2 regions of the Pseudarthrobacter sp. C1 genome follow, and region 1 is predicted to be linked to the other one. Evidence: riboswitches for the same ligand, from Rfam matches in the RefSeq annotation. Region 1 holds a riboswitch; the other holds the start of a gene.
The links. A riboswitch is a leader RNA that binds a small molecule or an ion and turns the genes downstream of it on or off. The one in region 1 is predicted to bind thiamine pyrophosphate.
Positions count from the first base shown of each region.

Region 2: another riboswitch for thiamine pyrophosphate. It lies ahead of thiO (glycine oxidase ThiO); the one in region 1 lies ahead of thiC (phosphomethylpyrimidine synthase ThiC).

Region 1 is NZ_JAYESK010000002.1:15,824-23,007, forward strand. It holds gene trmD (tRNA (guanosine(37)-N1)-methyltransferase TrmD) at 1-216, opposite strand, end outside; gene rimM (ribosome maturation factor RimM) at 217-765, opposite strand; gene U7114_RS02770 (RNA-binding protein) at 876-1,118, opposite strand; gene rpsP (30S ribosomal protein S16) at 1,120-1,542, opposite strand; gene U7114_RS02780 (hypothetical protein) at 1,760-2,200, opposite strand; gene U7114_RS02785 (VOC family protein) at 2,365-3,240, opposite strand; gene U7114_RS02790 (amidohydrolase family protein) at 3,340-4,422, opposite strand; TPP riboswitch at 4,502-4,609, shown strand; gene thiC (phosphomethylpyrimidine synthase ThiC) at 4,604-6,424, shown strand; gene U7114_RS02800 (alpha/beta fold hydrolase) at 6,429-7,160, opposite strand.
Region 2 is NZ_JAYESK010000002.1:332,052-339,235, reverse strand. It holds gene U7114_RS04195 (DNA-methyltransferase) at 1-357, opposite strand, end outside; gene U7114_RS04190 (DEAD/DEAH box helicase) at 366-2,057, opposite strand; gene U7114_RS04185 (RNB domain-containing ribonuclease) at 2,362-3,882, opposite strand; gene thiE (thiamine phosphate synthase) at 3,959-4,714, opposite strand; TPP riboswitch at 4,743-4,860, shown strand; gene thiO (glycine oxidase ThiO) at 4,855-6,174, shown strand; gene thiS (sulfur carrier protein ThiS) at 6,171-6,407, shown strand; gene U7114_RS04165 (thiazole synthase) at 6,413-7,184, shown strand, end outside.

The DNA of each region.
Region 1 (7,184 bases):
CGAGGCCAGGGCCTGCGCCCACGGTTCGGGCTTCATGACCATGCCGGCGCCACCGCCGTAGGGGGTGTCATCCACCGTCCGGTGCCGGTCCGTGGTGAAGGAGCGGAGATCGTGGACACGCAGGTCCAGGATCCCGTCCTGCCTGGCCTTGCCGATCAGCGACAGTTCCAGCGGTGCCAGGTACTCCGGGAAGATGCTGACGACGTCGATCCGCATCTACGCTTTGCCTTCCGGCTCCGAAGGGGCTGCTTCGGCCTCCGCGTTCAGCTCGAAAAGACCCTCCGGCGGCGTCAGGAGGATGTAGCCCTCCTCGATATTGACTTCCGGAACAATCTGTTCGACGAACGGAACCAGGATCTCGCCGCCTTCCGGAGTGGTGACCATCAGCAGGTCCTGCGCGGTACCGGTGTTGAGGGCGGCAACCTTGCCCACAACGGTTGAGCCCACCCGGGCCTCCAGGCCGACGAGCTCGTGCTCGTACCAGCCCTCGTCGTCGTCCTCCTCCAGCTCCTCGGTTTCGATGAAGAGCTTGGCACCGCGGAGGGTTTCCGCTTCATTGCGGGTTTCGATCCCGTCGAAGCCCAGCAGCAGGATGTCCTTGTTCCAGCGGGCACTGTTCACGGTGAGCGGGCCCACGGCCGCCGGATCAACCGTGAACTCGGCGCCCGGGACAAACCGGTCCCCAGGGGCATCGGTCAGGACCTGGACCGTTACTTCCCCGCGGATGCCATGGGGTTTGCCGATTCGTGCCACCTGAAGCTGCATGTGTTCCTCTGTTCGGGTTGTGGTTTATCCACGGTGTTCTGGTGAAAGCACTCCGGCCCCTCCACCGCGTTGGTGGAGGGGCCGGAGCTAAAACTGATATTGCCGAGCGCTCAGCGGCGGCGGTCGGTGTCGACGACGTCGACCCGCACCGGCTCCCCGCCGGCCAGGGCTGCCACCACGGTGCGCAGTGCACGCGCCGTGCGGCCCTGGCGGCCGATCACCCGTCCGAGGTCGTCCTGGTGAACACGCACTTCGAGGGTGTCCCCGCGGCGGTTGTTCTTGGAGCTGACCTTGACGTCATCCGGGGAATCAACGATTCCGCGGACCAGGTGTTCCAGCGCTTCTGCCAGCAATCTACTCAGCCTCGGTGGTCTCTGCTTCGGCCTCGGCGGGTGCTTCGGCTGCATCAGACTTGGATGCCTTCTTGGTGATGGCTTCCGGGATGATCACGGAACCCTTTTCCGGGGCAACGAAGGCAGCCTTCTCAGACTTGGTCTTCAGGGTGCCTTCCTGGCCCGGCAGGCCCTTGAACTTCTGCCAGTCACCGGTGATCTTGAGGATCGCGGCAACCTGCTCGGACGGCTGGGCGCCGACGGACAGCCAGTACTGCGCACGCTCGGAGTTGACCTCGATGAATGAGGGCTCTTCGGTGGGGTGGTACTTGCCGATTTCTTCGATGGCACGGCCGTCACGCTTGGTGCGTGAGTCCGCGACGACGATGCGGTAGTACGGTGCGCGCATCTTGCCAAAGCGCTTAAGGCGAATCTTTACGGCCACTGTTGTGGTCACTCCTGTTTCAGAAAAGGGGGTGAACCCGGCTTTCTGCACCCGTGGGGCGGGCCATACTTGCGGGCTCGAAGGACAGGATCCTGACGCGGAGAGAGGGGCCACGCAGATCGAGTACCTGTTTATTGTGCCAGATCAGCGTTCGGATTTCGACTTGACACGTCCTGGCGCGGCCCCGCCGCGCCCGGACAGACGGGGCAGGAACGGCTCAGGCGGACCAGACGTAGAGGCCGGCGCGCTCCGAGTCGGCGATTCCGCTGGCCATTTCAGCGAGCTGCCGCACGTAGGTGCGCGCCTGGGCGGCATCGAAGGGCATGTCATCCTGCGCCGCCCACTGCTCAGCGACGTCGTCGAGGACGTCGCCCTCCCCTTCGGTTTCATAGGAGAGCAGGTCGGCCAGGGCACGCACCATCGCGGGCGGAACCGCAAGGAGCGAATCGCTCGCCACGTCCACCATGGTCAGCTCATAGTCTGCCCCGCCGGCATGGACGGCGGTGCCGGCCAGGTCGCCCAGCTGTTCCACTTCAAAGTCGCTGATTCCCGGGATCCGGACCGCGTCGCCGGCAGGGGCGCTGCCGCCCTTGTCCAGGATGCCGCCGCGCTTCAGTGCGGCGTCGTGGGTGGCAACAAAGATTTCGGTGAAGCCCATGGGAAGTGCCCTCATTCCGTTGACGGTGCGGCCCGCCGGGATGCAGCGCGCGCTGCCCGGCAGTTCGGTTTCAGCCTAGTACAGGGACCGCCGGAGTTTTCCGGCAACGCCGGTCGGCGGCCCAACCACCGCAGGGTTCGCAACCTTTGCCCGGGGGGCGCCGGTCAGCGGACTGCCACCCGGATCCTGTTGCGCCACGGATCCTCGAACCGGAGTTCGGCTCCGGTGTGGTGGGCGGCAACACCGGCAACCTTGAGGCGGTCGGCGAGGGCGCCGACGTCGTCCCCCGACGGCACTTCGATGAGGACCTCACCCAGGCCGAGGGTGTCCTTGCGCGGCCCCGCGCCGCGGCTGTTCCATACGTTCATTGCCATGTGGTGGTGGTAGCGGCCCGCCGAGACGAACAGGGCCTGGCCGTGCCAGCCTGCGGTCTTTTCGAAGCCGAGGGTCCCCACGTAGAAGTCGCGGGCGGTCTGGACGTCGCCCACCTGGAGGTGCACATGGCCCACGCCCGCAACGGTTCCCCGCTGGCGTTCCAGGGACTCCTCAGTGAGGTGCTGCTCCAAATAGCGCTGCGGCGGAAGGGCCAGGCTGTCCATCACCACGTCAGTGCCGTTCCAGGACCAACTGCTGCGCGGCCGGTCCCAGTAGAGTTCGATCCCGTTGCCTTCGGGGTCGGTGAAGTAGAAGGCCTCGCTGACAAGGTGGTCTGCGCTGCCGGTGAAGGAACGGGGTTCAAACTGCGCGGCCGTGGCGATGGTCGCGGCCAGGTCTGCCTGGTTCTCGAACAGGAGCGCGGTGTGGAAGAGGCCGGCCTCTCCCCGGCCCGGAAGCGTCAGGCCCGGAGCGGGAGCCAGGTGCACCAGCGGTTTCTGCAGCCGGCCGAGGTAGAGCCCGCCGTCCTGCTCCGCGACGACCTCCAGGCCGAGGGCCCGCTGGTAGTAATCGGTCATGACCTTCATGTCGCCCACCTTGAGCATCACGGTGCCCATGGCGAGGTCGGCAGGAAGGAGATCCTGGCGGGCGGCTGCGTCGGTCATTTGAAGGCTCCTTGTATTGGAGGCCGTCCCGTCGGCGGCCTGTCACATATTAAAATTACTTGAAGCTTCAATTTATTCCAAGTGGCGGCCTCAAATAACTCAGCGGATGATGCGGCCGCCCAGCACCACGTGTTCCAGCGCCCTGATCGTTTCCGGGGTGGTCCGCGGGTCTTCGCGGCACACCACGACGTCGGCCCGCGCGCCTTCCTCCAGGTTGTCCGCTCCCAGCCACGTGCGGGCTGCCCAGCAGGCGGCATCCAGGGCCGCAGGCATGGGCAGGCCGGCCCCGTGCAGGGCGAGGATCTCATCTGCGATCCTCCCGTGGCGGACCACGCTGCCTGCGTCCGTCCCGGCAAAGATGCGTACGCCGGCGGAATGGGCCTCCGCCACCCGTTCCAGCCTGCGTTCCCACAGGGCACGCATGTGGGCGGCGTAGCGCGGAAACTTGGCGTCTGCCTGCTCCGCTATGTCAGGAAAGGTAGCGATGTTGATGAGCGTGGGCACGATCGGCACGCCCTGCTCCACGAACCGGGGCAGGTGGCGGGGCAGCAGCCCCGTGGCGTGCTCAATGCAGTCAATGCCGGCGTCCAGCATCTGGTCCAGGGTGTCCTCGGCGAAGCAATGCGCCGTGACCCGGGCACCTTCATCATGGGCAGCCTGGACAGCGTCACGGACGACGGCGGCAGGAAAGGAGGGCGCGAGGTCGCCGGCGCTCCGGTCGATCCAGTCGCCCACCAGTTTGACCCAGCCGTCGCCGTCGCGTGCTTGCTTCCGCACGGCCTCCACGAGCCCGTCGGGTTCGACCTCCGCCGCAAAGCCGCGCAGGTAGCGGCGCGTGCGGGCCACATGCCGTCCTGCACGGATCAGCACCGGAAAGTCCCGGCCGCCCTGCATCCAGCGGGTATCGGCAGGTGAGCCGGCGTCGCGGACCAGCAGGGTTCCGGCGTTGAGGTCAGCCAGCGCCTGTTCCCGTGCAAGGGCGGGTTCGACCGGGCCGGCGGGGCCCAGTCCGATGTGGCAGTGGGCGTCAGCGAATCCCGGCAGCACCCAGCCGTCGAGCTCCCGCGCCGGAAGGGCAGTTGGCCGGCTGAACGTGAGGCTGCCGTCCACCGACCAGAGTCCATGGCGTACCCGGTCCGGTGCGGTCAGGACGGGTCCGCGAAAGTGAATGATGTCTGCCATCGGGCTTCCTTTCGATGCCCGGTCAGGCTAGCACCCGCAAATGTGACACCGCCCTTCCGGGGGCGTGTGGTAGCTTACATCTTGACCACACGGGTGCCCCTGCAGGGGCTGAGATCGGGCTGACGCAGCCTGCGACCGTTGAACCTGTCCGGGTAATGCCGGCGAAGGAAGTGAGTATTCCTTGAGTACACAAAATGCACAGCTGAACCCTGCCCAAGACCGTCCGGCCATGGGAGCAGCCGGCAACCAGCCAACGGTGACCCAGTCCCTGAAATCCCATTCACTGGCCTACCTTGAGGATGCCGGCACGGGGATCAGGGTCCCGGTGACGGAGATTGCGCTGGAACCTTCCCCGAACGGGACGCCGAACAGGCCGTTCCGGACCTACCGGACGGCAGGACCTGGCAGCGACCCCGTCATCGGCCTCCCTCCCTTCCGGACGGACTGGATCGAAGCACGCGGAGACACCGAGGCGTACAGCGGCAGGGAACGGAACCTGCTCGACGACGGCCGCTCGGCTGTCCGCCGCGGCGCCGCCAGCGCCGAGTGGAAGGGAGCGCGCCCGGTGCCCCGCCGCGCCGTCGACGGCAGGACCGTGACGCAGATGCACTACGCGCGGCAGGGCGTGATCACCCCGGAGATGCGCTTTGTGGCGCTGCGCGAGAACTGCGATGTTGAACTGGTCCGCAGCGAGCTGGCCGCGGGCCGCGCCATCATCCCCAGCAACATCAACCACCCCGAGTCCGAGCCGATGATTATCGGCAAGGCCTTCCTGGTGAAAATCAACGCCAACATCGGCAACTCGGCCGTTACCAGTTCCATCGCGGAGGAGGTGGACAAACTGCAGTGGGCAACGCAGTGGGGCGCCGACACCGTCATGGACCTTTCCACCGGCGATGACATCCACACCACCCGCGAATGGATCCTCCGCAACTCCCCCGTCCCCATCGGCACCGTCCCCATCTACCAGGCCCTCGAGAAGGTCAACGGGGAAGCCAATGCCCTTACCTGGGAGATCTTCCGCGACACCGTCATTGAACAGTGCGAGCAGGGTGTGGACTACATGACCATCCACGCCGGCGTCCTGCTGCGTTACGTGCCCCTGACAGCCAACCGGGTGACAGGCATCGTATCCCGCGGCGGTTCGATCATGGCAGGCTGGTGCCTGGCCCACCACCAGGAGAACTTCCTCTACACGCACTTCGATGAGCTGTGCGAAATCTTCGCGAAGTACGACGTCGCCTTCTCCCTGGGTGACGGGCTGCGGCCAGGGGCGACGGCGGATGCCAACGACGCTGCCCAGTTCGCCGAACTGGACACACTGGCTGAGCTGACGGCGCGCGCCTGGGAATTCGACGTGCAGGTGATGGTGGAAGGTCCGGGGCACATCCCGTTCCACCTGGTCCGCGAGAACGTAGAGCGCCAGCAGGAGCTGTGCAAGGGTGCGCCGTTCTACACACTCGGGCCCCTGGTTACCGACGTTGCACCGGGCTACGACCACATCACCTCGGCCATCGGTGCCACGGAGATCGCACGTTACGGCACTGCCATGCTCTGCTATGTCACCCCGAAGGAACACCTGGGGCTGCCCAACAAGGACGACGTCAAGACCGGGGTGATCACCTACAAGATCGCCGCACACGCGGCAGACCTTGCCAAGGGCCACCCGGGGGCGCACGAGCGCGATGATGCGCTGTCCAAGGCACGCTTCGAATTCCGCTGGCGCGACCAGTTCGCGCTGTCCCTGGACCCGGTCACGGCGGAAGCCTTCCATGATGAGACCCTGCCCGCAGAACCTGCCAAGACCGCGCACTTCTGTTCCATGTGCGGTCCCAAGTTCTGCTCCATGAGGATCAGCCAGGACATCCGGGACGAATTTGGCTCGGCGGAGTCGCAGGCGGCCCTGGCGGCGGCCGCGGGGATGAAGGGGAAAAGCGAGGAATTCCGGGCGGCCGGCGGCAAGGTGTACCTGCCGGAGCCCCGTGTTGCCGCCGGAAGCTAGGGCGTCAGGAGGCGCGTGCCCGGACCCGGCTGGCATCGCCGATGAACGAGCGGATGATGCGGTCCCCCTCTACTGAATCCTGGGGCCGGTGCCCTCCCGCCGCAGTGCGGTGGAGGGCGCCGGTCTCCCGGAGGTAGCCCGCGATCTCTTCGTAGAGCGGCTCCCAGCCGCCCGTGAGGACGAGCGTAGGCACGCCCGGCACGATGTGCAGCGGAGCTTCCCACGACGGCACCTGCAGCCGGAGCCGCCGCGCGGACCGCTTCTCTTCCACGGTGACCGGGTGCTGCAGGTCCGTGGCGTAGACCCGGCGCACGAATTCCCGCTGGAAGTCCTCGTCGCCGAGTTGGTGCCGGACGTCCAGGAGCGGCTTCATCAGCGCAATGTGCGCCGCCGTCGCCGGCAGTTCCGCGGTCAGCGACAGGCAGGCCGGCTCCACCAGCGTCAGCGAGTAGACAAGGTCGGGGCGTTCGACGGCGGCCATCATCGCTGCGACGGCGCCTTGGGCATGTGCCACGACGTGCCCGCCGACGGCGCCCCTGCCGTCGTCGGCCAGTGACCGCAGCAGGATCCCCGCGTCCTCTTCGAAGGATGATTCCACCGGCTCTGCCACGGGATCGTAGCCGTGGCGGCGCAGGAACAGTGCGTCATAGGACAGTGCCAGGCCATGCTGGCGGGGCCAGGCCGCGGCGCCGAAGCTGCCCGCGCCGTGCACGAACACTACCCTCTGCTTGAACATGACCCAACCCTAATCCACAGCCCC
Region 2 (7,184 bases), 320 kb from region 1:
GTGCACCTCGCGGTAGTCGAGGTGCAGGTAGAGGGTGCCGTCATCGGCCAGCAGGCGCCACGCTTCCACGAGCCGGGGCTCCAGGAAAGACCAGTAGTCGCTGAACGCGTCGTCATACCGGTGGAGCGCGCCCTTGATGGTGTCGTAGGAGCGCCCCTTGAATCCGACGCGGTCGCCGGCGCCGTCCGCATTGGCCACCATGGTGGTCTGCTGGCGCCGTTGGGCCCGGCCGGTGTTGAACGGCGGATCCACGTATATCAGTGTGAAGGCGCCGTCCGGCAGCGAGGGAAGGAAGTCCGCGTTGTCCGCGTGGACCACCAGGCTGCTGCCGTCCGGCGCCCAGACAGTGTCAGTCATGGAGGGGTTTAGGCCTCGGTGCTGCCGGGCTGCGTGGCCTTGTCGGCGCCCACTACCTCGCCGTTGCGGCGGCGGGTACGCGTGCGGGGGCGGCGGGTGCGGGAGGGCTGCTCTGCTTCGCCTGCACCGGCGTTGGCATCACCGGCAGTGACGGGAGCTGCGGCAGGCTCGGACGTACGACGGCGGCGCTCACCTGTGCGGGCAGCGGAGTCGCCGCTGCGCCCGCCTTCGCGCTTGGCGCCGCGGTCCCGGCTGTCGCGTCCCCGGCCGTCGCGGTCGCGGGAACTGCCGGCGTCGCGGCCCCCGCGGGCGTTCTTTTTGCCCGTTTCGCCCAGGTCTTCCAGGACTTCGGCGTCAACTCCGGCCAGGGTGCGCTTGTCGCGCGGGAGCCGGCCTTTGGTGCCCTCGGGAATGTCCAGGTCTTCAAAGAGGTGCGGGGAAGACGAGTAGGTCTCCACAGGCTCCGGCACGCTCAGGCCCAGGGCCTTGTTGATCAGTCCCCAGCGGGGCATGTCGTCCCAGTCCACGAAGGTGACAGCGGTGCCCTTATTGCCGGCGCGGCCGGTGCGGCCCACGCGGTGCAGGTAGATTTTTTCGTCTTCCACGCACTGGTAGTTGATGACGTGGGTGACGTCGTCGACGTCGATGCCGCGCGCGGCGACGTCGGTTGCCACCAGGACGTCCACCTTGTTGTTGCGGAAGGCCCGGAGGGCCTGCTCGCGGGCGCCCTGGCCGAGGTCGCCGTGGATGGCGGCGGCCGCGAAGCCCCGGTCCACGAGTTCCTCGGCAACCTTGGCGGCAGTGCGTTTGGTCTTTGTGAAGATGATGGTCCGGCCGCGGCCGCGGGCCTGCAGGATGCGGGCGACAACCTCGATCTTGTCCATGCTGTGCGCGCGGTAGATCAACTGGCGGATATCGCGCTTGGTGAGGCCTTCATCATCCGGATCAGCAGCACGGATGTGGGTGGGCTGGGTCATGTACCGCCGGGCCATGGCAATGACGGGGCCGGGCATGGTGGCGGAGAACAGCAGGGTCTGGCGGACCGCCGGCGTGGCCGCGATCAGGGTCTCGACGTCAGGCAGGAAGCCGAGGTCAAGCATTTCGTCGGCCTCGTCCAGGATGACGACCTTGACGTTCTTCAGGCTCAGGTGCTTCTGCTTGAAGAGGTCGATGAGGCGCCCGGGGGTACCCACCACAACCTCCACGCCGTTCTTCAGGGCTTCCACCTGGGGCTCGTAGGCCCGGCCGCCGTAGATGGTGGCGATGCGCGCGTTCCGCTTGCGGGATGCAGTCTGCAGGTCGTTGGCCACCTGCACCGCCAGTTCACGGGTGGGGACGATGACCAGTGCCTGCGGTGCACCCGGGACGGCAAGCTTTTCGTAGCCGGCGTCGTCCCGGCCCACTACCCGCTGCAGGGCGGGGATGCCGAAGCCGAGGGTCTTGCCTGTGCCGGTCTTGGCCTGGCCGATGATGTCGTGTCCGGAGAGGGCAACCGGCAGGGTCATGGCCTGGATGGGGAAGGGGTGGGTAATGCCGGCGTCGGCCAGGGACTCCACGATGTCGGCGCGGACGTTGAAGTCCGCGAAGGACTTCTCCTCAATCTCGTGCGGCTTCTCGTCGGAGATGATGGTTTCTTCGGGCTCAAGCGTTTCGGTGCCGGAGTCGTCCGTCAGAAGCTGGTGGGTATGCAATTCACTCACGTGGAGTTTCCTTATTCATTTGGGCAATGGCGCTGCCTGCTCAACGGGCCGGCCGGCAGGCCGTTCCGGAGCACGCTCAGGCGCGCAAGCAATTCCAGTGGAAGCCGATCGCGGGCTATCTTTATGCTGGCACTGGTGACCAGCGGGTGGTTCTCAAGATCGCGTAGGGGCGGGCTTGTTGGTTTCAAATCAAGGAAATCAACGACCGGGCATCCATTTCTACCTCTTCAGTCTAGCCGCAAGGGCACCGAAATCCGGCTTTTGCCCGCACTGCGGGCCGGATTTGCCACAAAACCGCCCCGGGTCACGGCGCCTTCGGCACCAGCTCGAAATGCACTTCACGGGTAGCGATGTCCGAGGACATGAGGCGCACCCGGACCTTGGTTCCGGCCTCCAGTTCACCGGCGCAGCGCGCTGTCACTGCAGGTTCGGCGATCTGGATGATCCCGGAGCCGCCGTTGCCGTTCTTGCCGTTGCCGTTTTTGCCCTTGCCGTTGCCGTTCCGGCTCATGCCGCCGTTCCCGTTCTCCTTCTGGGGCTTCGACCCTGAAATCACGATCGCGTCGAACTCCTGTCCGATGTGGTTGATCAACAGTGCCGCCTCCACCGTGTCCAGCGCCATTCGCTCCATCCGGGACGCCAGCTGGTCCGAGCCCGCCATGATCTCGGGAAGCGACGGCAGGGCGTCCCGCACCCACGCGGGCACCTCGCCGCCATTGCTCAAGGCCTCGCAGGTGACCAGCACGAAGCGGTCCACCAGGCGGCGAAGCGGGGCGGTGGTATGGGCGTACGCGGCGCCGATGGCGGACTGAACGGCGTCATCCGGGACGGTGCCGTCAAAGGCCGTATAGGCCGCCCCACGGAAGAGCATCCCTGCGGAGTGGAGGATTGCGAGCTGGCGGGGATGGGTGGGGTCCAGGCTGCGGAGGTATTCGCCGTAACTGACTTCGCCGTCCCAGGGCTTTCCGAGGGCCTCTGTCTGCAGCCGGAAATGGTTCAGGGAACGCTCGTCCGGGGCCGGCATGGTGCGCAGGATGCCCACTTTCCCGGCCAACATGAGCTGTGCGGCTGCCATGCCGGTCATCAGCGATATCTGTGCGTTCCAGTCCTCCACGGGCAGCTGCGGGGCGGCGGCGATCCGGTAGCCGCCGTCGGGAAGCTGGACAATCTCCTGGTCCGGCATGTTCAGGCTGGCACCCTCCCGGGCGCGCTCCAGCTCCACGCGCTTGAGCCCCACCTCTTTAAGGAGGCGCAGCACAGGGGAAGGGCTGCCGGCGTCCAGTTCCGCCTGGGCGCCTTTGTAGCTGAGCTTGGTGCGGCTGCGCATCCGGGCACGCCGCACGGCCACGGCCGTGACCTCCGCGTCAACGTCAAGACGGAAGTCCCACACGAACGCGGAACAGTCCTGTCCCGGCAGGAGGCTTCCCGCCCCCTCGCTGATGACTTCGGGATGCAGCGGTATGCGGCCGTCCGGCGTGTAAAAAGTCTGTCCCCGACGCCGCGTCTCAGCGTCCAGCGGGCCGCCGGGAGTAACAAACGCCGGCACGTCGGCGATGGCATAGAGAACGTGGTAGCCGTTGCCGTCCCGCTCGATGAACAGCGCCTGGTCCAGGTCGGTGGACGATGCCGGATCGATGGTAATGAATTCAACGAAAGTCAGGTCATGGGACGGCAGTTGCAATGCGGACACGGCGGCCTCGGCGTCCTTCACGGCATCATCAGGGTAGGCGCCCGGCAGCTCAAGCTCACTCCGGAGCGCGCCCAGCGCCGCTTCGAGTGCGTTGGTGTGCTCGTGGACATTGGGGGCCAGCCGATGGTGTGACACGAAAATCAGCGTAGCCCGAATTTCGTCAATAGTGCACGGAAGCGGCCCGGAGAGGAACGCCAGTTCCGGCGCGGGATTATGGGCGGGCGGCGTCCAGGGCGCTGAGGAGCGAAGCGGCGGCCGCGGCCGGATCGTCAGCCTCGGTAATGGCCCGGACCACCACGATCCGGCGTGCGCCGGCTTCCACCACCTCTTCGACGTTGGAGTGGTCGATGCCGCCAATCGCGAACCAGGGGACACCGCCGTCGGGCGTGTCCTCCTGCCCGTCCGCCCCGGCAACAGCCGTGGCGGCGTACCTCACCAGGTCAAGCCCGACGGCGGCCCGTCCGGGCTTGGTGGGTGTTGCCCAGAGCGGCCCCACGCAGAAGTAGTCCAGCGCCGAGGGGCCGGCGGCGGCAGCCAGGGCGGCGTCCACCTGCTCCGGGCTGTGGCTGGACAGGCCGATGGCCGCGTTGCCGTTCAACAGCGTCCGGGCCGCCTTGAGGGGCAGGTCCTTTTGGCCGATATGGAACACCGGGGCTCCGGACAGCACGGCGATGTCCGCCCTGTCATTCACCGCCCACAGCCGGCCGTGCCGCACCGCCGATTCCTTGAGTACGGCCAGGAGCTCCAGCTCCTCGGCGGCTTCGATGGACTTGTCCCGCAGCTGGATGATGTCCACCCCGCCCGCGAAGGCGGCATCGACGAACTGCCCGAAATCGCCCCGCTCCCGGCGCGCGTCCGTGCAGAGGTAAAGGCGTGCGGCCTGCACGCCGGAACTGCCTTCGGCGTTGAGAAAGGCGTCGGTAGCCGGGACGGGGGATGCAGCGGCAGGAGGGTGGGACACATTCATGGGTGCCAGCCTAGTTCCTCTAGACTGGGCCTCGTACTGCGGGAGCCGCGGCAGCTGTCATAAAGCGCCGGGCTGAGAGGGCGTCAGAGCCGACCGCTTGACCTGATCCGGCTAATACCGGCGTAGGGAAGGAGACACTTATGCCCAATGCGCTCGACGCCCCGTACCGGCCCGCGCCCGGCTCCGCACTGGAGGCCGACGTTGCGGTCATCGGCGGGGGAGTCATCGGCCACGGCATCGCCTGGGAGGCGAGGCGGTCCGGACATTCAGCGGTGGTAATCGATGACGCCCCCGGCTCCGGTGCCAGCTGGGCCGCGGCGGGGATGCTTGCCCCGGTGAGCGAACTGCATTACCAGGAGGAGGACCTCCTGGAGCTCATGCTGGAGGCCTCCGGGCGCTGGCCGGGTTTCGCCGCTGGCCTTGCCGCGGCTGCCGGTTCGGATCCCGGGTATCTTACGACGCCGACCCTCGCCGTGGGTGCCGACGCTGCGGACCGGCAGGCGCTGCTGGACCTGCGCGAGGTGCAGCAGGCCAATGGACTGACGGTTGAGCCCCTCACCATCCGTGAAGCCCGGCGCCGGGAGCCGCTGTTGAGCCCGGCCATTGCCTCGGCGCTGAATACACCGGCGGACCACCAGGTGGACCCCAGGCTGCTGGTCGCCTGCTTCCGCCGTGCCCTGGCCCGGCACGCCGGCGGAACCGGCGGAAGCTTCGTGGCCGGAGCCGCCGAGGGCTACGCCGTGCCGGACCGGGCAGCGGGCCTGCTCTGGCGGGACGGAGCCGTCGCCGGTGTCACGCTGGAGGGCGGAGGAACGGTGGCGGCCAGGGAGACCGTAGTGGCCAACGGACTGCACGCTGCGGCCCTGACCGGGCTGCCGGAAAAGCTGCACCTGCCGTTGCGGCCGGTCCACGGTGACATCCTTCGCCTCGCCGTCCCCGCCCACCTTCAGCCGCTGCTGACCTCCACCGTCCGCGGACTGGTCCGCGGGATCCCTGTGTACATCGTCCCCCGGCAGGACGGCACCGTGGTGATCGGGGCAACGCAGCGTGAGGACGCACTGGGGAAGGACAGCGGAACCAGCGCGGGGGCAGTGTCGGCAGGGGGCGTCTACCAGTTGCTGCGCGACGCCCAGGTCCTGGTGCCTGCGGTGGCGGAACTTGAGCTGCTGGAATGCACGGCCCGGGCCCGTCCCGGCACACCTGACAACGCCCCGCTGCTCGGGCGGGTCCCCCTGGAGGACGGCCCTTCAGGGCAAAGCCGCGTGGAGGGGCTCATCATTGCCACCGGTTTCTTCCGCCACGGCGTCCTCCTCACCCCGGCAGCGGCCGCGATATGCCGGGACCTGCTCGAAGGCAGGGAGGACCCCCGCTGGGCCCCCTTCAATCCCGGCCGCTTTTCCGGCGTCGCCGTTCGGCCTGCTGCAGCGGCCACCCTACCCAACCCCAAGGAGACAGCATGAACATCACCCTGAACGGAACCGGACATACAGTCGCCGACGGCGCGTCCATCACCGCGCTCGTCACCGAGGTCACCGGCCGCGCACTGGCCGCTGACGGCCACGCAACCGACGGCCGGAAATTGGGCGTCGCCGTTGCGCGCAACGCCCAGGTGGTGCCCCGGAGCCAGTGGTTCGCTACCGCACTCTCCGAGGGTGACGACGTCGAACTTGTCACGGCAGTACAGGGAGGCTGAACACCATGACGGAAACCCGCAGCACCCTCGACGGCACCCGGCCGGACCTTCATGATCCCCTGGTGATCGACGGCGTCGCGCTCGCGTCCCGGCTCATTATGGGCACGGGCGGCGCGCCCAGCCTTGACGGCCTCGGCGCCGCGCTCCTGGCCTCCGGCACCTCCCTCACCACCGTGGCCATGCGCCGCTATTCACCCCGGGAGGCAGGCTCGCTTTTCCAGCTCCTCCTGGACCACGGCATCAAGGTCCTGCCCAACACGGCGGGGTGCTTCACTGCCCGGGACGCCGTCCTCACCGCGGAGCTCGCCAGGGAGGCCCTGGAAACCGACTGGGTGAAGCTGGAAGTCATTGCTGACGAACACACCCTCCTGCCGGATGCCGTGGAACTCGTGGACGCCACCGAACAGCTGGTTAACCGGGGGTTCAAGGTTTTTGCGTACACCAATGACGACCCCGTCCTGGCGCTTCGGCTCGAGAACCTGGGAGCTACCGCGGTCATGCCGCTCGGCTCGCCCATTGGCACCGGCCTGGGCATCCTCAACCCGCACAACATCGAGCTCATCGTGTCCCGGGCCTCGGTTCCGGTGGTGCTGGATGCGGGAATCGGCACGGCGTCCGACGCCGCCCTCGCGATGGAACTCGGATGTGATGCCGTGCTCCTGGCCACGGCGGTGACCCGGGCACAGGACCCGGCCATGATGGGCGCCGCCTTCAAGCACGCCGTCATCGCAGGTAGGCTGGCGAAAGCGGCAGGTCGCATACCTCGCCGTGAACACG